Regions from separate parts of the Nonomuraea sp. NPDC049625 genome, predicted to be linked through region 4. Evidence: riboswitches for the same ligand, from Rfam matches in the RefSeq annotation. Region 4 holds a riboswitch; each other region holds the start of a gene.
What was found. A riboswitch is a leader RNA that binds a small molecule or an ion and turns the genes downstream of it on or off. The one in region 4 is predicted to bind cyclic di-AMP.
Positions count from the first base shown of each region.

Region 1: it holds a riboswitch for cyclic di-AMP, as region 4 does, so the genes downstream of both, AB0J87_RS52120 (hypothetical protein) here and AB0J87_RS42820 (C40 family peptidase) in region 4, are expected to answer to the same signal.
Region 2: it holds a riboswitch for cyclic di-AMP, as region 4 does, so the genes downstream of both, AB0J87_RS08535 (C40 family peptidase) here and AB0J87_RS42820 (C40 family peptidase) in region 4, are expected to answer to the same signal.
Region 3: it holds a riboswitch for cyclic di-AMP, as region 4 does, so the genes downstream of both, AB0J87_RS61665 (GH25 family lysozyme) here and AB0J87_RS42820 (C40 family peptidase) in region 4, are expected to answer to the same signal.

Region 1 covers NZ_JBFAOQ010000019.1:9,037-14,351, reverse strand. Annotated here, with positions in the region: gene AB0J87_RS52135 (TrpB-like pyridoxal phosphate-dependent enzyme) at 1-1,256, shown strand, start outside; gene AB0J87_RS52130 (DeoR/GlpR family DNA-binding transcription regulator) at 1,515-2,291, shown strand; gene galT (galactose-1-phosphate uridylyltransferase) at 2,288-3,367, shown strand; cyclic di-AMP (ydaO/yuaA leader) riboswitch at 3,433-3,574, shown strand; gene AB0J87_RS52120 (hypothetical protein) at 3,580-4,536, shown strand; gene AB0J87_RS52115 (DinB family protein) at 4,557-5,057, shown strand; gene AB0J87_RS52110 (ATP-binding protein) at 5,067-5,315, opposite strand, start outside.
Region 2 covers NZ_JBFAOQ010000002.1:250,395-255,709, forward strand. Annotated here, with positions in the region: gene AB0J87_RS08525 (NYN domain-containing protein) at 64-1,386, shown strand; gene AB0J87_RS08530 (NlpC/P60 family protein) at 1,518-2,492, shown strand; cyclic di-AMP (ydaO/yuaA leader) riboswitch at 2,887-3,051, shown strand; gene AB0J87_RS08535 (C40 family peptidase) at 3,125-3,640, shown strand; gene AB0J87_RS08540 (hypothetical protein) at 4,198-5,004, shown strand; gene AB0J87_RS08545 (M48 family metalloprotease) at 5,016-5,315, shown strand, end outside.
Region 3 covers NZ_JBFAOQ010000034.1:28,141-33,455, forward strand. Annotated here, with positions in the region: gene AB0J87_RS61645 (MFS transporter) at 1-819, opposite strand, end outside; gene AB0J87_RS61650 (TetR/AcrR family transcriptional regulator) at 860-1,516, shown strand; gene AB0J87_RS61655 (ABC transporter permease) at 1,507-1,920, opposite strand; partial or broken gene AB0J87_RS61660 (helix-turn-helix transcriptional regulator) at 2,336-2,578, shown strand; cyclic di-AMP (ydaO/yuaA leader) riboswitch at 2,805-2,950, shown strand; gene AB0J87_RS61665 (GH25 family lysozyme) at 2,963-3,739, shown strand; gene AB0J87_RS61670 (DegT/DnrJ/EryC1/StrS family aminotransferase) at 3,783-4,955, opposite strand; gene AB0J87_RS61675 (M48 family metalloprotease) at 4,970-5,315, opposite strand, start outside.
Region 4 covers NZ_JBFAOQ010000013.1:90,919-96,233, reverse strand. Annotated here, with positions in the region: gene AB0J87_RS42840 (sugar ABC transporter permease) at 1-234, opposite strand, end outside; gene AB0J87_RS42835 (ATP-binding cassette domain-containing protein) at 231-950, opposite strand; gene AB0J87_RS42830 (sugar ABC transporter substrate-binding protein) at 951-2,054, opposite strand; gene AB0J87_RS42825 (ROK family transcriptional regulator) at 2,155-3,321, shown strand; gene AB0J87_RS42820 (C40 family peptidase) at 3,354-3,884, opposite strand; cyclic di-AMP (ydaO/yuaA leader) riboswitch at 3,933-4,076, opposite strand; gene AB0J87_RS42815 (3-isopropylmalate dehydrogenase) at 4,178-5,224, shown strand.

The sequences.
Region 1 (5,315 bases), on a different contig from region 4:
CGCCGCTGCACCCGGCGACGCGCGAGCCCGTGGGGCCCGACGACCTGGCGCCGCTCTTCCCGATGGAGCTGATCGGCCAGGAGGTGAGCGGTGAGCGGTTCGTCCCGATCCCGCAAGAGGTGCTCGACGTCTACCGGCTCTGGCGGCCGACGCCGCTGATCCGGGCGCGCCGGCTCGAGAAGGCCCTCGATACGCCGGCCAGGATCTACTACAAGTACGAGGGGGTCTCGCCCGCCGGGTCGCACAAGGCGAACACGGCCGTACCCCAGGCGTACTACAACGCCCGCGAAGGGGTGCGGCTGCTGACCACCGAGACGGGCGCCGGGCAGTGGGGGTCGGCCCTGGCGTTCGCCTGCTCCCAGTTCGACCTCGAATGCCAGATCTGGATGGTGCGCGCCTCGTACGACCAGAAGCCGTACCGCCGCTCTCTCATGCAGGTGTACGGCGCCACCGTCCACGCCAGCCCGTCACCCGTCACCGGCTCGGGCAGCAAGGTGCTGGCGGACGACCCGGACTCGCCCGGCAGCCTGGGCATCGCGATCAGCGAGGCCGTCGAGGTGGCCGCCGCCACGCCCGACGCCCGGTACGCGCTCGGCTCGGTACTCAACCACGTGCTCCTGCACCAGACCGTGATCGGCGAGGAGGCGCTGGAACAGCTGCCCGAGATGCCGGACCTGGTCATCGGCTGCACCGGCGGCGGCTCGAACTTCGCCGGCCTCACCTTCCCCTTCCTGCGCGAGAAGCTGGCCGGGCGGATACGGACCGTGTTCAGGGCGGTCGAGCCGGCCGCCTGCCCGTCGTTCACGCGCGGCGTGTACGCCTACGACTTCGGCGACACCGCGGGCCTGACGCCGCTGCTCAAGATGCACACGCTGGGGCACGCGTTCATCCCCGACCCGATCCACGCGGGCGGCCTGCGCTACCACGGCATGTCGCCGCTGCTGTCGCACATGTACGAGCTGGGCCTGTTCGAGGCGGTCACCCGCGCCCAGAGCGAGTGTTTCGAGGCGGGTGTCCGCTTCGCCAGGACCGAGGGCATCGTGCCCGCCCCGGAGCCCACGCACGCGCTCGCGGAGACGATCGCCGAGGCCCTGCGGTGCAAGGAGAGCGGTGAGGAGAAGGTGATCCTGACCGCGCTCTGCGGCCACGGCCACTTCGACCTGGGCGCGTACGACCGCTACCTGGCCGGGCACCTGGAGGACTACACGCTGCCGCAGGACCGCATCGAGCAGGCCCTGACCGAGCTGCCGGGCTGAAAGCGGGGTGGCCGCCGAAAGAGGCGGCCACCCGGTCAGCGCGCCGTGGGGCGCTTGCCGTGGTTCGCCTTCTTCTTCTTGCGTGCCTTGCCCTTGCGTGAGCGCCTGGCCATAAGCTCGCCTCCGGTGATCGGGCCGATGATCGGCTACGCCACGAGCCTCCCCGCCCGTGCTGACCAGCGCAAGCGCAGCACGCGAACTAACATTCCCCAACAATTCCGTGTCATAATTTGGTGGAATCTGTTGGAAGGAGCGGGCGTGCTCGCACAGCAGCGTCAGCAGACGATCCTCGAACGCGTGCGCAGCAACGGCGGCGTCCGGGTCGCGGACCTGGTCCGCGAGCTGGGCGTATCCGACATGACCATCCGTCGGGACCTCGAGGTGCTGGCCGAGCGCGGGTTGCTGGAGAAGGTGCACGGCGGCGCCACCGCCCTCGGCCCCGGCTCCACCGAGGAGCCGGGCTTCACCGCCAAGTCGGCCCGCCAGCAGCAGGAGAAGGAGGCCATCGCGCGCCGCGCGGCCGGCCTCGTCCGGCCGGGCACGGCCGTGGCGCTCTCGGCGGGCACCACCACGTGGGCGCTGGCCCGCCACCTGATCGCCGTCCCCGAGCTGACAGTGATCACCAATTCGATCCCCGTCGCCGAGGTCTTCCACCGCAACCCGCGTTCCGACCGCACGGTCGTGCTGACCGGCGGCGTGCGCACGCCGTCCGACGCGCTGGTGGGCCCGGTGGCCGTGGCCGCGATCCGCCGCCTGCACGTGGACACGCTGTTCCTCGGCGTGCACGGGATGAGCGTGCGGGCCGGGTTCACCACCCCCAACCTGCTGGAATCGGAGACCGACAGGGAGCTGGTGGCGGCCGCCAACCGGCTGGTCATCCCCGCCGACCACACGAAGTGGAACACGGTCGGCATCAGCACCATCGCCGAGCTGACCGAGGCCGACGTGGTCGTCAGCGATGCGGGGCTGCCTGAGGACGCACGCATGGAGCTGGCCGAACGGGCCGGAGAACTGATCATCGCGGAGGGCTCGTGAAGCGCACCATCACCCATCTGGCCGACGGCCGTGAGCTGATCTACTTCGATCAGCGGGACGACGCCGACCGGAGCGCGATCGACCGGCGGGTGCTCGACCCCCGGCCGGTGGCCTCCGAGCTGCGCTACGACCCGCTGACCGAGGAGTGGATCGCGATGGCGGGGCACCGGCAGACGCGCACGTTCCAGCCGACCGGTTCGGCGAGCGAGTGCCCGCTGTGCCCGTCGTCGGAAACGCGCTCGTCGGAGATCCCGGCGTACGACTACGACGTGGTGGTGTTCGAGAACCGATTCCCCTCCTTCTCCACCAATTTCGGGACTTATACAGACGCGGGGGGCCTGAGTGAGGTCCGGCCGGGAGTGGGGCGGTGCGAGGTGGTCTGCTTCACCTCTGAGCATTCGTCGTCGTTCTCCCAGCTCTCCGACGGCCAGGTGGAGCTGGTCATGGAGGCGTGGGCCGACCGGACGGCCGAGCTGTCCGGGATCGAGGGCGTGGAGCAGGTGTTCTGCTTCGAGAACCGGGGCGAGGAGATCGGCATCACGCTGGCCCACCCGCACGGCCAGATCTACGCCTACCCGTACGTCACGCCCAGGACCAGGCTCCAGCTCGCCGCCGCCAGGCGCTACTCGAAGGGGAACCTGTTCGCCGACGTGCTGGCCGCCGAGCGGGCCGCGGGGACGCGCGTGGTGGCCTCCAACGAGCTGTGGACGGCGTTCGTGCCGGCCGCCGCGCGGTGGCCGTACGAGGTGCACATCTACCCGCACCGGCAGGTGCCCGATCTGGCCGCGCTGACGGAGGAGGAGCGGTCGGCGTTCGCACCCCTGTACACCTCGGTGCTGCGGGCCTTCGATGACCTGTTCGGCGTGGTGATGCCGTACATCTCGGCCTGGCACCAGGCGCCCGTGCGGCAGGACCGCGAGCTCGGCTACCTGCACCTGGAGCTGTTCAGCATCAGGCGGGCGCCGGGCAAGCTCAAGTACCTGGCCGGGTCGGAGTCCGCGATGGGGGCGTTCGTGAACGACGTGCTGCCGGAGGAGGCCGCCCGGATGCTTCGATCACAGGTAGATCACTATTAGATTTCTAATGGGGGTCGCGTTACTCGTGATCTACCACTAACATCCCTTTTGTGCCTGGCCGTAACAGCAGGCACACGCCTAATCCCGGGCGAGTCGCCCGGGAGCCGGGGACCCATCCGCACCTGGGGTGAATCCACTTCGGTGGTAGGGCACGCAGCTCCCAGCCCGAACCCGTCAGCTAACCCGGCCGGCAGAGGGAGAGGAACATCCACGTGGCGGCTCCGTCCCCCGCGACTCTTGCCATCGGCCTCGTCACCGCCGCAGCCGTCGCCCTCCTGCCGGCGACCGCGGCCTCGGCGGCCCCCAAGCCGTCGGAGGCCGAGCTCCGCGCCCAGCTCAAGCAGCTCAACAGCAAGATCGACAAGCTCATCGAGAAGTACAACCTCAAGCGCGTCGAGCTGGCCAAGGCGCAGGCCGCCGCCAAGGCGGCCAAGGAGCGGCTGGCGGCCGCGGAGAAGACGCTGGCCGCCGCCGAGCAGCGGGTCGGCGACCTCGCCAGGATGCGCTACCAGAACCACGACCCGTCGCTGCCCTCCGTCCTGATGGTCCAGAACGGCGGCGGCGCCGCCCTGCTCGAACAGCTGACGGCCGAGCAGCAGGCTCTGGTCCAGGGGGTGGCCAAGGCCCGCGACGACAAGAAGAAGGCCTCCGACGAGGCCGCCGCGCTGGCCACCCAGATCGGCGTGGACGCCAAGGACGTGACCGAACAGCGCTCCGAGGCCGAGGACATCATCGACGACATCAGGAAGAAGCTCCAGGACCTCGTGCCGCTCGGTCCCGGCCGCAAGTCCGACGGGAGCTGGGCACCGGAACTGCCCTCGGGCTCGGACAACATCACGGCCCGTACGCGGCTGATGAAGGCGGAGCTGGCCAAGAACTTCAAGCTGCCGTACACGGTGGGCTGCTTCCGCTCGGGCTCCAGCGGCGAGCACCCGCTCGGGCGCGCCTGCGACTTCATGATGAGCACCGGCGGAACGATGCCCGCGGCCATCAACAACGCCCTGGGCGACCGGATCGCGGACTGGGCGCTCAAGAACAAGGGCAAGCTCGGCGTCAAGTACGTGATCTGGAAGCAGCGCATCAACATGGGCTCGGGCTGGCGGGCCATGTCGGACCGCGGCAGCGTCACCGAGAACCACTACGACCACGTCCACATCTCGATGTACTGAGCTGGATAAGGTCGGACATCATGACTGACACCCGAATCCCGCCCGCTCTCACCGGCGACGAGCGGACCACGCTGAACAACTGGCTCGAATGGCACCGCGGCACCCTCGCCGTCAAATGCGCGGGCCTGTCGGACGATCAGCTGCGCCTGCGCTCCGTCTCACCCTCGACCATGTCCCTGCTCGGCCTGGTCCGGCACATGGCGAACGTCGAACGCTCCTGGTTCCGCCGCGTGCTGAACGGCGAGGACCTCCCCAAGCTGTGGGACAAGGACCGCGACAACGACGCCGACTTCAAGGAAGTGGACGCCGCCTCCGTCAAGGAGGCCTTCGTCACGTGGGAAGAGGAGGTCGCCCGCGCCCGCGCCATCTCGGACGCCAGGCCGCTGGACGCCGTCGGTGACCACAGAGGCCAGGAATGCACCCATCGCTGGATCCTCATCCACATGATCGAGGAGTACGCGCGGCACAACGGTCACGCGGATCTGCTGCGCGAGCGCATCGACGGGGTGACCGGAGAGTGACGGGACCGATCAGGGCTCGGTGCGGAACAGCGCCCACACGGCCTTGCCGCCGCGGGCCAGCGGGTCCCAGCCCCAGCACTGGCTGTAGGTCTCGACGATGTAGAGGCCGCGCCCGTTCTCCGAGATGAAGTCCGGCTCCTTGGGGCGCGGCACCTCGTCGCTGGGGTCGGCCACCGCCAGCAGCACGTGCGGCTGTACGCGCATCAGCAAGAGCTCGATCTCCCGCCGTCCCGCCGCGTACATCGCGTAGCGCACCGC
Region 2 (5,315 bases), on a different contig from region 4:
ACGGTCAGGTACGCGGCAGCCGTACCCTTGTCTGAAAGGGCATGTCACGAAGGGACAAGTGGGATGAGTTCAGCGGGTGAAGGCCTGTCTCGCCCGCTTCCCGAGCAGGTGCGGCTCAATGTCGTCGATCTGGCGTCCCAGGTCCTCGGGACGATGCCCGCTGCCTCCATACCGCCGCCCCTTCGCGGGATCGCCAAGTTCGACCCCCGAAAACGCGCCAAACTCGGCAGCGCGCCCATCGCGGCGCAGCTCGAGAACGACAAGAAGTTCCGCGAGCTGGTGGCCGAATCGGTGGAGGCCGGCTGGCCCGAATTGGTGGCGTCCCTGGCCGAGGGAAATGTCCCACCGGCCGCCGACCCCGTGCTCGTGGCCGCGGCCGCCTACCTCACCCGACCGCCCGGCTGGGCGGAGATGATCGAGGTCGCCCGTACGGACCTGGTGCAGTCGGCCGTGGCGGCCGAGGGATCGGAGCGCGAGGAGGTCGTCAACCGGCTCCGCGAGCAGCTCGCCGCGCAGAAGACCGCCGCCAAGGAGGAGGCCGACCGGCTGCGCGAGCAGATCAGGGCGGCCCGGGCGGAAAATTCTGATTTGAGGCGCAAGCTCCACGACGCCCGCGAGCGGGCCAAGGCCGCGGTGCAGCGGGCCGAGGAGATGGAGCACGCGGCGGAGGACGCCAGGTCGGCCGCCACGGTCGCGGGCACCGCGGGCGAGTCCGAGCTGCGGCGGCTGCGTGAGCGGCTGGCCGACGTGGAGAAGCAGCTGGAGGCCTCGCGCCGGGCCGCCCGCGAGGGCAGGAGCATCGAGGACGCCCGCATCCGGGTGCTGCTCGACGCGCTGCAGGACGCCTCGGCCGGGCTGCGCAGGGAGCTCGCCCTGCCCACGATGATCAGCCGGCCCGCCGACTCGGTCGCCGCGGTCACCGGCGAGCGGCCCGGCGTCCGGGGGGTGCCCGCGCGGGCGCTGGCCGACGACGACCCGCAGCTCCTCGACCAGCTCCTGGCCCTGCCGCAGGTCCACCTGATCATTGACGGCTACAACGTGACCAAGACCGGCTACGGCACGCTCACCCTCGCCGACCAGCGCACCCGGCTCATGACCGGGCTCGGCGGACTGGTGGCGCAGACGAGGGTCGAGGTCACCGTCGTGTTCGACGGGGCCGAGCTCAATTCCCCGGTGCAGGTCGTGGCGCCGCGCGGGGTGCGGGTGCTGTTCAGCCAGCCGGGGGAGATCGCCGACGATCTGATCCGCCAGCTCGTACGCGCCGAGCCGCCCGGCCGGGCCATGGCCGTGGTGTCGTCGGACCGCGAGGTGGCCGAGTCCGTCAGGCGGATGGGAGCCAGACCCGTTCCGTCTGGCTTGCTGCTGCGCAGGCTGGGCCGGGCCTAGATTACCTGCACCCCTTACGTGCGGATTTGCCGCGCCGTGCCAGGGATATTACGAATTGGGCGGATAACGTGTGACCTCACCCGCCACTTCTGTACTATTCGCCCCAGATATCATCCCTGGGAGGCGACACAGTGAGGTTTGGCAGGGTGCCGGTGGCCGCGGGTCTCGCGTTCGGGCTGGTCCTGTCTCCCATGGGAGCCGCCGTCGCTGATCCCCGGCCCACCCTCGGGCAGGCCAAGGCCAAGCTCGACAAGCTCAATGACAAGGCCGACAAGGTCGTCGACCGCTTCAACACGGCCACCGAGCGGTACAAGGCCGCCAAGGGCGCCTACACCAAGCTGAACGACCGCTACAAGACCAAGCTGGCGACGGTCGCGGACCTGCGCGCCCAGGTGATCGGCATGGCCGTCGACAGCTACAAGCTCGGCACCGACGTGACCTCCCTGCCCGGCCTGGTGAGCGCGGACCGCCCCGACGACTTCCTGATGAGCCTGGCGCTGGCCGGGCAGCTCTCGCGGGAGCGGGCGGAGAAGCTGGCCGCGTTCGACCGGGAGAACCGCGGGCTGAAGGTCGAACGCGACAAGGCGGAAGAGGCGCTGGAGGCGGCCGACCGGGAACGGGACGGGGTCGAGAAGGAGCGTTCGGAGATCATGAAGCTGATCTCCGAGCAGAAGAAGCTCCTGAAGAAGCTGGGCGCCTACAACCCCGGCAACCCGAACAGCGTCGGCATCCAGTACACGGGCCCGGCCTCGGGCAACGCCGCCGCCGTCCTGCGCTTCGCCTTCGCCCAGGTGGGCAAGCCGTACGTGTTCGGCGGGACGGGACCGGGCGGCTGGGACTGCTCCGGCCTGACCCAGGCGGCGTGGCGCGCCGCGGGCGTGTCACTGCCGCGCACGACCTGGCAGCAGTGGGCCTGGGGCGCGAGCCGCAAGGTCTCACTGAGCGCCCTCCAGCCGGGGGACCTCATCTTCAGCTCGAGCTTGGGTCACGTCAGTATCTACGCCGGCGACGGGAAAATCGTTCACGCGCCGCAGACGGGCGACGTGGTCAAGGTCGTCAAACTCTCGGCGTACGGCGGCCGCCTCGTGGGCGCCATCCGCCCGTAGCTACGACGCCGGATCGTTGATCCCAGCAGCCGAACGAGGTTCGGCTGATGGGCGATGGGAACGATCCAGCGCGCCTGACGAGTCGCAACAAGTGTGACAAACGCGACATTTGGGGCCTGACAAACGGGCGCGAAAACAAATGTGAGCAGCGTCACATTTCGGTAACGGAACCTGGTGTTCCAGCAGGGATTTCCCTCCTTACTGACTCCACTATCTGATCTTTACAAGCGGTGTTCCGCTTTGCCGATCCTTGACCCTTCGGCGTAGCTTCTGGCGACGTCGCGGTGAACAAGCCATGTCCCCCGCGAACCCGCACCGGTCTTTCCCGGTGTGAGACAGATAAAGATCCGCTGGTCAACCGCCCAAATGTCCCCATATCAACACATTGGTCGGGACGGTTGGCCTGCCGAATCCGTGCAGCCAGGAGGCACGGAGCCGGGGACCCAGCGATCCCAGTTCCCCAGGGATCAGGGGGTGAATCGGCGCGCACATCGCGCCGTAGGGCGACTTCCAGGCCCGAATCCGTCAGCTAACCCGGTAGGCATTCGTGGAAGAGTCAAGGAGAAATCCTGTCTACCTCCCTGCATAACCCCCGTCTGTCCCGCATTGCCCTGAGTGGCGTAGCGCTCACGATGACCGTGACGGCCGGAGGTGCGATCCTCCATGCCCCAACGGCTCAGGCGGCCACGACCGATTCGGCTTCGACGACCAAGGCGGCCGCAACCGCCGGAACCTCGAAGACGACCTCGGCCGCGGCGCTGAGGGCGGCCAAGGTCGCCCGTCAGAAGGCGAAGGCCCGCAAGGCCGTCGTCGTGGCCAAGAACCAGGTCGGTGACCCATACCGGTACGGAGGCACAGGCCCTGGTTCGTTCGACTGCTCCGGCCTCGTCCAGTACGCCTGGAAGAAGGCCGGGGTGAAGCTCCCACGCGTGGCGGCCAGCCAGTTCGCCCGCACCAGGAACAAGGTCTCGTGGCGGAACCTCCGGCCCGGCGACCTGATGTTCTTCAGGGGGCTCGGCCACGTGGGCATGTACGTCGGCAAGGGCAAGATGGTCCACTCGCCTCGGACAGGCGAACGGGTACGCATCGACAAGCTGAGTGAATGGCGGCGGGCGTCGTTCGTCGGCGCTGTTCGTCCCGGCATGTGAAGAAGCCCCGCCCGGCTCCTCCGGGCGGGGCTCTCCCATTGTCACTTTCATTTTTTTACGGCGGAGCACGGGCGGCACCACCCGCCGCACCTGGCTGAGGGCCTCCAGGAAGACGCCCGCTGACCCGCACAACGCACCCACCGCCACGGCACCCCCTCAAAACAGCCACCCCACCCACTCACCCGCACCGCCCGCCTTACGGCTCCCCGCCTCACGGGGCCCCGCCTCACGGCCTCGCGCACGTGGCCCCACAGCCGCCCAACCCTCGGCCCCTCGGCCCCACGACGTCACGGCCCCACGACGTCACGGCCCCACGACGTCACGGCCCCAGGACGTCACGGCCTCACGACCCTCAGCCCCACGACCCTCGGCTTCATGACCTCGGGTCACGGCTCACGGGCCAGGCTCCCCGTCCGGTGGCGCGCGGTGTGCGGTCCTTTGGCGCGCAGCCACCGCATGCGGTGCGGGTGGACAGCTCTCACGGGCGCGCGGTTCGGGGTGCGGAGTGGCCGGTCATGGGTCGGCGGCGGCTACGATCGGGCATCGTGTCAGGGCAGGTGAGTCGGCGGGCTGCGATCGTCTCCGTCCTGCTTCTCGCCGTCGCCCCCGCCAGCGCCCCCACCCCCGATTCCCCCATCCTTCCCGCCGGAGTCCGCGGGCTGTGGGGTGACGGCGAGGTCGTGGTCCGCGGGGCGCGATCCGTGGTCGTCGGCCGGCATACCGCACCCGCCGAGCTCGGCGACATCGCACGGAGGGCTGATCGGGCGGGGCAGCGGGTGTCGGCCGTGCTCGGAAGGTCAGTACGACCGCTCGTAGTCGTTCCCTCGTCCGCCGCCGAGGCGGCCGGGCTGGCCGGGGTGGGGCGGGTCGACGGGTTGGCGGCGGTGGCCGATCGCGGGCGTGTGATCATCGTCCCCGAGTTCTTCGCCAAGCTGAACTCCACCGGCAAGGACGTCGTACTCACCCACGAGCTCACCCACGTCGTCGCCGGCACCGACCGCCTGCCCCCATGGCTCTATGAGGGGTTCGCCGACTACGTCGGCTACCGCGACTCCGGGCTCCCTGTGAGTACCGCGGCCGCCGAGCTCGCCGCCGAGGTGCGGGCCGGGAGGCTGCCGAGGGAATTGCCCGGACCTGCGGCTTTCGCGGCTGACGGGCGGGACTCCGTCCGGCTCGCCCGGGCGTACCAGGAGGCTTGGCTGGCGTGTCGCTTCCTGGCTGACCGGTTCGGTGAGAGGACGCTGGTGAGGCTCTACCGTGACGCCCGCGCGGGCGGCGTAGACCGAGCACTCGCCGCGCTCGGCCTCTCCGCGGCCACGCTGACGGCACGGTGGCGCGACTACGTGCGAGACCAGCTCGCGTGAGGGGGAGGCAGATGAGCGAACGGCGAAACGTGGACGACGCGTCGCAAGAGGCGTCGAAGGAGGGTGAGGAGGCCGGAGGCACCGCGGCTCTGAGTGGCGAGGCGCGCGGTCACGGTGAGAGCGCGTCAGTAAAGGGGGAGGGCGTCAGCCCGGTGTCCGGGGGTGGCGCGTCCGCGAAAGGGGAGAGCCCGGGGCTGGTGTCCGGGGGTGGCGCGCCCGTGAAAGAGGAGAGCCCGGGGCTGGTGTCCGGGGGCGGCGCGCCCGTGAAAGGGGAGAGCGCGGGGCCGGTGGCCGGCGGTGGTGTGTTCGTG
Region 3 (5,315 bases), on a different contig from region 4:
CGCGCTGGCCCGCACGTCGCGCAGGCGCAGCAGTACGGGCGGGACCAGCGGCGCGGGACTGCGTCGCTGGTTGAGCACGAACAGCATGGCCAGCAGGACAGTCGCGGCGGCCGCGGCGAGGGTGAGGGCGTCCCATCCACGGGTCGCCAGCTCGGAGACGAGGTAGACGAGAGCGAGGAGCGCCCCGGTCCCGCTGAGCGCTCCCGCCAGGTCGAGCCGACCGCCGCCGGTTCGCGCATCCCTCGTATCAGGCGGCAGGTAGCGGTTGCCCAGCGCGAGAGCCGCCAGGCCGACCGGCAGGTTGATCAGGAAGATCGCCCCCCATCCCGCGAGCTGGGTGAGGATGCCGCCGAGCGCCACCCCGGAGGCGGCGCCGGCCGCTCCCATGGCGCTCCACACCCCGAACGCGCGCCGGTACGCGGCCGGCGCGGTGAAGATGGCCGCCAGCAGCGCCAGCTGTGCCGGTATCACCACCGCGGCGCCGACGCCTTGCAGGGCTCGGGCGGCGATCAGCACGGCGGCGTTCGGCGCCACCCCGGCCAGCAGGGACGCCACGGTGAAGACGGCCAGCCCGGCCTGGAAGACACGGCGCCGCCCGGCCAGGTCGGCCAGGCGTCCGGCGAGCAGTTGCAGCCCGCCGAAGGTGAGCTGGTAGGCGTTCACCACCCAGGCCAGCCCGACTTCGCCCAGCGTCAGCGCCGCGCCCATCGCGGGGAGCGCGACATTGACGATCGACACGTCCAGGAACACCACCAGCTCGACCGAGGTCAGCAGTAACAGCGCGGGGAGCTGACCTCGCGCCCATGTTTTCGTAGTCACGCTACAAATATAGTTTTCGTAGTCGCGCTACAGTCAAGTCATGGCGGAAACGAAGACCGGCAAGATCGACGGACGCACCGCGCGGGCACGGCTCACCAGGTCACGCATCATCGAGGCGGCAACCGGGCTGTTCACCACGGCCGGATACGCGACGACCAGCGTGGAGGCGATCGCGGAGAAGGCCGGGGTCGGCGTGCAGACCGTCTACTACGCCTTCGGCACCAAACGGGCCATCCTGACCGAGGCCCTGGACCGGGCCGTGGCCGGCGACGACGAGCCCGTACCCACCCTGGAACGCCCCTGGCTCCGCCAGGCCCTGGCCACCCCCGACCCGGTCGACCAGCTACGGCTGCAGGTCGCCGGCGCCGCCGCCATCTACGCCCGCGCCGCCGCCCTGCTGGACGTCGTGCGCAGCGCCGCGGCCACCGACCCCGACCTGGCCCAGGTGTGGCGCACCAACCTCGAACAGCGCCACACCGTACAGCTGACCCTGGCCGAGGCCCTGGCGGGCAAGACGACCCTGCGCCATAGCGTCGACGAAGCCGCCGACATCGCCCTGGCCGTGCTCAGCCCCGAGACCTACCACCTGCTCGTCACCGGCCGAGCATGGACGCCGCAGCGCTGGGAGCATTGGGCCTGCGACGCCCTGACCTGCCAACTCCTCGACACGAGCGGCAGCTCGCCGTCTCACAAGTAGCTGAGGGCCTCACGTACGGTGATGCGCGAGGCGCGACCGGCGGCGGCCTCGGTGGCCAGCACCGCACCCAGGACGGACAGCGCCACCCAGATGCCGGCGGCCGGCAGCGAGATAGTGAACGGCAGTGGTGCCTTGGTGAACAGGTTGCCGAGCCCGACGCCGAGGACGGCGGTGAGCCCGAGCGCCGGCAGGATCGCCACCACGCACCCCGCCAGGGCGAGGAGCACTCCCTCCGTGACGACGACCCGGCGCACGGCCTTGGGGCGCGCGCCGATCGCGTGCATCACCCCGAACTCGCGGGTGCGATCGAGGACGTTCGCGCTCATGGTCGAGGCCAGCCCGATGGCACCGACCACGCCCAGCGGCAGCGCCACCCCGAGCAGGACCAGCAGCACCGGCCCCATGTGCCCGGCGGAGGCGGCATTGGTGCGGCTGACCGAAGCAGCGGTGCCCACGTCGATCCCCGCGCCGGTCAGCGCACGTTCGACGGCGGCGGCGACCTCCTCGCGGGTCCGCTCGTCGTGAGCGGTGGTGATGACGCGGAGCTGGTTGACGAGAGGGGGCTGCGCGCTCGCGGCGGCGTAGCCCTCGGCCGTGGTGTACGCGCCGCCACCGACGCCTTCCCTCTCCTCGACGATCCCGGCGAGACGCCAGGTGCTGGGCTTGCCGTCGATGAACAGCCGCACGGTGTCGCCGGCGCCGAGCCCGGGGACGGTGTTGTCGCGCACGATCTGGCTGAGCACGACCGCGCCGGTCTCGCCGGGGCGAAGCCAGCGCCCCTGACCGCCGCCCGCCCCGGACCTCGCCGACCAGGCCAGGCTCGACGCGCTGACCCCACGTGAGCGCGAGACCCTCGAACTCGTCGCCCGCGGCCTGTCCAACCGGGAGATCGCCGCCGCGCTCGTCGTCGAGGAGTCCACGATCAGGACCCACGTGAAGCGGATCCTGATGAAGCTGGGCCTCCGCGACCGCATCCAGGCCGTGATCTTCGCCTACGAGACCGGCATCAACCGCCCCGGCAACGCCGCCGGGACAGCACGGGAGAGTTCCGGGCCCGCTTGAGCCAGCCGGGCAGAAGCGAACGGGGACGCGTCGCAAACCTTTACCTGGCTCCGAACCTGCTACCGGCAAGGCGTTTCGGGCCCGATACACCGAAGATCGGATTTGTCCCGCTTGCACCATCCATGGGGAGATATATACCTTTACGTACCTGTGATAAGCGCAGTGACCAACCTTTCCGTCGCTGCGTTGCCGTTTCGTTGACCAGACCGTACGCCGCCCCCAGCGTCGCGTACGGCCGCCGAATCCGCCCCCTCGCGGAACCGGGGACCCATTCTCTTCGGGGTGAATCGGACGCCAGCCCAGGCTGCGCCCGTAGGGCACTTCCACGCCCGAACCCGTCAGCTAACCCGGTAGGCGGCATGGAAGCAAGGAGTCAATACCCTCATGCTCAAGCCCCGGCTTGCCGCACTCGCCCATTCCCTCAAGAGCCACCGCGCTCTTCCCGCCAAGCACCTGAGCCTCGCCATCACCGGCGCGATCCTGGCCGGGACCGCCGCCCTCACGGGCGCGACCGGCACCGCGCTCGCTTCGACCACCGACCACGACACGCGGCACGAAGCCCAGCAGGGGACCAGGGCATTCACCTACGGCGTGGACGTCTCCAGGTACGAGTCCCAGTACGACTGGGCTGCCAGCCCGGCCCAGTTCGGCATCATCAAGGCCACCGAGGGCACGTCCTTCCGCGACTCCTCGTTCGCCCGCCACTGGCGCGAAATGGGCAAGAAGGGAATCGTGCGGGGTGCGTACCACTTCGGCCACCCCAGCAACAACCCCATCGCCGAGGCGGAGTACTTCCTCGCCATGGTGAACTCGCAGCCGGCCAAGGCCGGCGACCTGCTGGTCCTGGACCTGGAGACCACCGACGGCAAGTCCGTGGCCGAGGTCAACGCCTGGGCCAAGACCTGGCTGTCGCACGTGAAGGCCAAGACCGGAATCACCCCGATGATCTACAGCGGCTGGAACTTCGCCAACACCTACGGCAAGGGCCTGGCCCAGTACCCCCTGTGGGTCGCCCACTACAGCAAGGCCAAGGGCGCCATCACCCCGCCCGCCGACTGGAAGTCCTGGGCCATCCACCAGTACACCGAATCCCCCATCGACCAGAACGTCTCCGCGCTGACCCCCGCCCAACTGCGCGGCCTGGGCCGTCCTGCCGCCTGAGCTGCGGCGCTACCGGGTCTCGCTGATCTCCCTGGTTTCGTTGTCAGGCGGGCCGCGCCGGTACCTCGGGTGACGAGAGCGTGGCGAGTACCGGCCAGGCCTGTTCGGCCTGCAGCGGATCCACGGGCAGCACGTGTCGGGCCCACCAGTTCGCCGCCTGCGGCAGCGGCGAGGGCTCGATCAGGCCGGGGGCGTAGTCGTCGAAGGGTGGATCGTAGATGTATCCGGTGATCACGCCTTGTCCCCGCAACGCTTCGATGGCACGCTCGCGGTTCTCGACCAGCAGAGGCACCCGGAACAGCGGCTGGTCGATGTGATCCCGTACGGCAGGGGCGGCCATGGGGAGAGCGGCAAGGCTCGCCACTCCTGCCAGGCGACGTTCCCTCTGGCGGTCCATCACCTGCATCCTGCGGAGCGCGTAACTCTCGGTCAGGCTGCCGGGCCTCGCGCGGTAGTGGTGGTTGTCGGCGCGGATCCAGGGATCCAGCGCGCCGACGCCCGCCGCCGATGAGGCCAGACCGCCCAGTCTCGGGGCGAGCGCGGTACGGCGTAGCTCGATGCGGTGGCCCTGTCGGCTTTCCAGCAGCCCAAGGGCGTGGGACATGTGCCACGCGGGCAGGGACAGCAGGGTCCCGGCCAGCGTGTTGCGGGCGATCGTCTTCAGCAGGGCGGCGAGTTCCACCGTGCGGTACCGGGGAGTGCTCCAGCGCTCTCGCATTTCCAGCAGAGCCGGCCGCTGATGCGGCGACGACAGGGCGATCATGCCACCGGGTGCCGCGCCCGCGTGCTTGGACAGGCTGAACACCCCCGCCGCGCCGAAGGTGCCGACGGGAACGCCGCCGACGGTGGTCTGCAGGGCGTGGGCGGCGTCCTCGATCAAGGGGATCCACCGTTCGGCGCAGAGCCTGCCAAGAGCATGGACGTCGTCGGGCAGGCCGTACAGGTTGGTGGTCAGCACCCCGTCGAAGTTCAGTTCGTCGATCCGGGTGGCGTCGATGTTGCCGCTCTGCCGGCACACCGGCGCCATGATCGGTCGGAGCCCGGCGGCGAGCACCAGGAAGAGGATCTCGTCAGCCGTGATCGGTGACATCAGCAGGCGCTCGCCCGGAGCCATCAGGTGCTTCAGGACCATGAACAGGCCGAGCCTGTTCGACGGCACGGCGAGACAGTCTCGTCCGAGACGAGAGGCGAATTCCGTTTCCAGGTGCTTGAACATTCCCGTCACCGTGGTCACAACAGCACAAGCAGCAAGCTGGCATGGTGGGTAAGAGTGGGTGAGATGGCGCTTCCCGTGGCCATCCAGGCGCCGCTGAGCAGCACCGGACCTGTGATGCGGTTGTCCGGTGGGCTCTGTCCGAGCAGGGCCTCGACGCGGCGGGCGATGTGAGAGCCGGTCAGGGAAGGAAATGTGCGGGCTTCCCCTGCCGGCTGTGCCAAGGCGACTCGGGCGATCGTACGCGCCGTCAGCTCGCGGTCTCCGACTGCGGCGGCGGCCTGTTCATCGGCCCAGCGTTCGATGGCGAAGCACAGTGCCCGATAGGGGTAGATCAGCGCAGGGAAGATCCTCGTGGCGATG
Region 4 (5,315 bases):
CTCGCCGAGCAGCAGCACCATGATGATGCCGAGCGCGATCGTGCCGGTGGCGGCCATCTGGAGCACGAGGTTGGTGAGGTTCTCGGGGGACAGGAAGCGGTCGTTGAGCGTGCTGAACACGATCGCGATCGCGATCAGCCCGCCGACCACCGGCCATGCGCCGACGTCCCCCTGGCGCAGCCGCTCGACGGCGACCTTCGGCGTGTACGGGCTGCGTACCAGCGTGTCGGTCATGTCCCCGCCCCCGTGATCGCGGCCACGATCTCCTCCTGGGAGGCGGTGGCCGTGGTGAACTCACCGGCGTTGCGGCCCAGCCGCAGCACCACCACGCGGTCGCTCACCGCGCGTACGTCGGCGAGGTTGTGCGAGATGACCAGCACCGCGAGCCCGCGCTCGCGCAGCCGCCCGATCAGCGCCAGCACCTGCGCCGTCTGCTCGACCCCCAGGGCCGCCGTGGGCTCGTCGAGGATGACCAGCCGCGGCTCGCCGATGAGCGCCCTGGCGATGGCCACCGACTGCCGCTGGCCGCCCGACAGCATGGCGACCGGCACCCTGATGTCCCTGATGCGCACGTCGAGCTGGCCGAGGAGGTCGCGGGTCGCGCGTTCCATGGCGATGTGGCGCAGCAGCGAGCCGCGGCGGCGCTCGGTGCCCAGGAAGAGGTTGGCCACGACGTCGAGGTTCTCGCAGAGCGCGAGGTCCTGGTAGACGGTCGAGACGCCGAGGGCCTGCGCGTCGTGCGGGTTGGCGATCCTGACCGGCGAGCCGTCCACGATGATCGTGCCGGCGTCCGGCGTCACGACCCCCGAGATGGCCTTGACCAGCGTGGACTTGCCCGCGCCGTTGTCGCCCATGAGGGCCACGACCTCGCCGGGGCGCAGGTCCAGGCGGGCCCCGTCGAGCGCCTGGACCGCCCCGTACCGTTTGGAGATGTCTGTCGCCGAGAGCATCTACTCGATGCCCTGCTTCTCACAGGCGGCCTTGACCTCGCCCGTGCAGAGCTGGGCGGCGGTGTAGAAGCCGTCCTTCACGATCGTGTCCTTGACCTTGTCGGCCGTGACGGGGATGGGGTCGAGGAGGAACGCCGGGATGTCGGCCGCGCCGTTGTTGACCTTGGCGGGCGCGGTGGGCTGCTCGCCCTTGGCGACGGCGACGGCGAGCTCGGCGGACTTCTCCGCCTCCGCCCTGATGTCCAGATATATGGTCATGTACTGCTCGCCGGTGAGGATGCGCTGGACGGCGGCCAGCTCGGCGTCCTGGCCGGTGATCGGCGGGAGCTGCTTGTAGCCCGCGCGCTTCATGGCCGAGATCGCGCCGCCCGCCATGCCGTCGTTCGCGGACAGCACGCCCGTGATGGTGTCCTTGCCCAGCGCGGTGATGGCCTGCTCCATCTCCTGCTGCGCCTTGTCGGGGCTCCAGTCCGGCGTGTCGAACTCCCTGCCGACCTTCACCTTCCCGTCCAGCACGCTCTTGGCGCCCTTCTTGTAGTCGGCCGAGCTGGGGTCGGTGGGGGAGCCGTGGATCATCACGATCTGGCCCTTCGCCGCCGTGCCCCTGGCGGTCATGGCGTCGAGCAGGGCCTGGCCCTGCATCTCGCCCACCCGTACGTTGTTGAACGAGACGTAGTACGCGTAGTCGATCCCCGAGATCAGCCGGTCGTAGGCGATGACCGGGACCTTCTTCTGCTTGGCCTGGTTCACCAGGGGAGCCACGGCGTTGGCGTCCACGGCGTCGAGCACGAGCACGTCGGCCTGCTGGGTGAGCGCGGCCTCGACCTGTTGCTGCTGCTTGGGGGCGTCCTGCTCGGCGTTGCTGTAGAGGATCTTGCAGTCGGGGCAGAGCGACTTGACCTTCGCCTCGAACAGCGGGCGGTCGAACGCCTCGTACCGGGTGGTCTTGGACTCGGGCAGGAACAGCGCGATCGTCTTGCCGCCCTGGTTCTGCGTGGTCGTGGTGGTGGCGCCGGTGCCGTTTCCGGCACTGTTCCCGGCGTTTCCGCAGGCGGCGGCCAGGAGGACCGCCGCGACAGGGATTGATCGCCATGCTCGGTGCATCGCACTTCGTCCTTCCGGATGTGCCGCCCCTGTGCTTGGTAAGAAAGGTAATTTACTATCAGGCGAGTTGGCTAGGCTCTGTTTCCTCAAGGAGGGTGAGATGCGGGGCGACCTGGGTAATCCGCGGATGCTGCGAGTGCTGAACGAGCGCCGCCTGCTCGACCATCTTCAGGAGCACGGCCCCGCCTCGCGCACCGACCTCGCCAAGATCACCGGCCTGTCGAAGCCCACGGTGTCCGCGGCCCTGGCCGGGCTGGAGGTGGACGGGCTCGTTCACCTCGTCGGCGAGGTCTCCGGCCGCCCGGGGCCGGTCACGTCCCTGTACGACGTCAACGCCGCCGCCACCCACGTCGCCGGCGTCGACATCGGGCGTGACTGGATCAGGGTCGCCGTCGCCGACCTGCGCGGGAAATTCGCCGGCCGGAGGGACGGGCGCAACACCGCCCTCACCTCCGCCGAACTGGCCCTCCTGGTCGGACAGCTGTGCCGGGCCGCCGCCTACGAGGCCGGCGTCGACTGGCCCGACATCGCCTGCGCCGTCGTCGGCACGCCCGGCGTGTACGACCCGGAGCTCGGGCGCCTGGAGTTCGCCCCCAACCTGCCCGGCTCCGACCTGGCCGAGCGCCTGCGCGCCGAGATGGAGGTCGACCTCGTCATCGAGAACGACATCAACCTGGCCGCCGTCGGCGAGCACACGCACGGGGCGGGGCGCGGCACGTCAAACTTCGCGCTGGTGTCCGTCGGCACCGGCGTCGGGATGGGCATCGTGATCAACGGTGAGCTGTACGTGGGCGCCCGGGGAGCGGCGGGGGAGGTCTCGTACCTGCCCGCGACCGAGGACCCGGCGCCGCCGGCCGGTGACGCCCTGGCCCACGGCGCCACGGAGGCGGTCGCCGCCGCGCCCGGAGTGGTCCGCGCGGCCCGCGCCGCCGGCCTGAGCCTGCGGACGGCCAAGAAGGTCTTCGCCGCGGCGGCCTCCGGCGACAGAGTGGCCCGCTCGGTGGTGGAGGCCGAGGGGCGCCGCATCGGCGGCCTGCTGGTGGCGGTGGCCGCCGTGCTGGATCCGGAGGTGATCGTGCTCAGCGGCGGCGTGGGCCGCAACCTGGACCTCCTGGGGGAGTCCATCGAGGCCCGCATCGCCGAGCTCGGCCCGCTGCGGCCGTCGGTGGTGGCCAGCACGCTGGGGGACAGCGGCGTCCTGCTGGGCGCGGTGGCCCGCGCCAGGACCCGTGCCTGGGAGCTCATCTTCGACGCCCGCCTCCCCTGACCGTCGCGTGGGGAGGCGGACGCCGCAGCCTCCTACAGGGTGGCCGTGAGGGTGGTGGGCGTTTCGTCGCGCTGCTCCTGGAGCTTGGACCAGAGGCGTACGCCCTTGCGGTCGGGGCGGACGCCGCCCACGAAGGAGTCTCTGCGCCAGGAGGTCAGGCGCTCTTCCTTGACCACGTCACCCGTGTGCGGCGAGTGGACCATGTAGCCGGGCCGGGAGATCATCCCGACATGCCCGAGGCCGTGGAAGAAGACCAGATCGCCGGGTTTGAGGTCCTTCCAGGCGATCTTCTTGGTGAACGCGCCGTACTGTTCGGCGGCGGTGCGGGGGAGTTCGATTCCGGCGTGCTCGTACGCCCTGAGCATGAGCCCGGAGCAGTCGTATCCGCTCGGGCTGGCGCCGCCCCACACGTACGGGGTGCCGCGCTTGCTCATGGCGAACTTGATGGCGACCTTCCAGGCGGGCTTCGGAGCCTGTTTCTCCTGGATTTCCTTGATCTGGCCGCCGGTCAGGGTGGTGAGGTCGTCGAGCTTGGACGAGGCATGGGCTGGGGAGGCCAGCATGAGCCCGGCGGCGCCCGCCGCCAGGACAATGGCGATTCGAGACAGGGGTCTGTCCTTCCATACGGCCGGCCGGGTTAGCTGACGGGCTCGGGCCTGGAAGTAGCCCTACGGCATGGGGATGCCGACTCGCCCCAGGGGGAATGTGGGTCCCCGACTCCACGCAACGGCGCGCGGATTAGGCTGGTCGGTGACTTTAACGAAACGGTCAAAGAACCGCAATACCGGACAAAGGGGGCGTCCGAAAGATGAGATGAAGTGTTCGTCAGCCGAGACGACGCGGTAAGGTACCGCCCATGGAGTCGCGTAACATCCGTCTGGCCGTCATCCCCGGCGATGGGATCGGCACCGAGGTCGTGGCCGAAGGGCTCAAGGTCCTGGAGGCAGTTGGCACGAAGATCGAGCCCACTCACTACGACCTGGGAGCCGCACGCTATCACCGTACCGGCGAGACGCTGCCCGACGCCGTGCTCGAAGAGCTGCGCGGCTACGACGCGATCCTGCTCGGCGCCGTGGGCGACCCCAGCGTGCCGCCGGGCATCCTCGAGCGCGATCTGCTGCTGCGGCTCCGCTTCGAGTTCGACCACTACGTCAACCTGCGCCCGGTCAAGCTGTTCCCCGGCGTGGAGACCCCGCTGGCGGACACGCCGCCGGAGAACATCGACATGATCGTCGTCCGCGAGGGCACCGAGGGCCTCTACGCGGGCACCGGTGGCGCCATGCGGCGCGGCACCCCGCACGAGATCGCCACCCAGGAGTCGCTCAACACCGCCTACGGTGTCGAGCGCGTGGTGCGCTACGCGTTCGAGAAGGCCGTCACGCGGCCGCGCAAGAAGCTGACGCTCGTCCACAAGACCAACGTCCTCACCTTCGCCGGTGACCTGTGGCAGCGCACGGTCAACCGCCTGGCGGCGGAATACCCCGACGTCACGACCGACTACTGCCACATCGACGCGGCCTCGATGTTCTTCGTGAGCCAGCCGGAACGGTTCGACGTGGTCGTCACCGACAACCTGTTCGGCGACATCATCACCGACCTGGGCGCCGCCATCGCGGGCGGCATCGGCCTGGCCGCCAGCGGCAACATCAACCCCGAGCGGTCCGCGCCGAGCATGTTCGAGCCGGTGCACGGCAGCGCCCCCGACATCGCCGGCCAGGGCAAGGCCGACCCGACCGCGACCATCCTGTCCGTCGCCATGCTCCTCGACCACCTGGGCCTGCACGCCGAGGCGGCCAAGGTCGAGCAGGCGGTCGCCGATGACATCCTCGAGCGGCTGGCCGGCTGGGCGGGCCGCACCACCCACGAGATCGGTGACGACATCACCGCGCGAGTATCCGGCTAGGACCGCCTAGCCCCCAACGCGCCTGGTGGTCCGACGAGGGCCGCCAGGCGCTTTTTTGCGTCCAAAAGGGCTGATCGCCGCATTGGCCGCT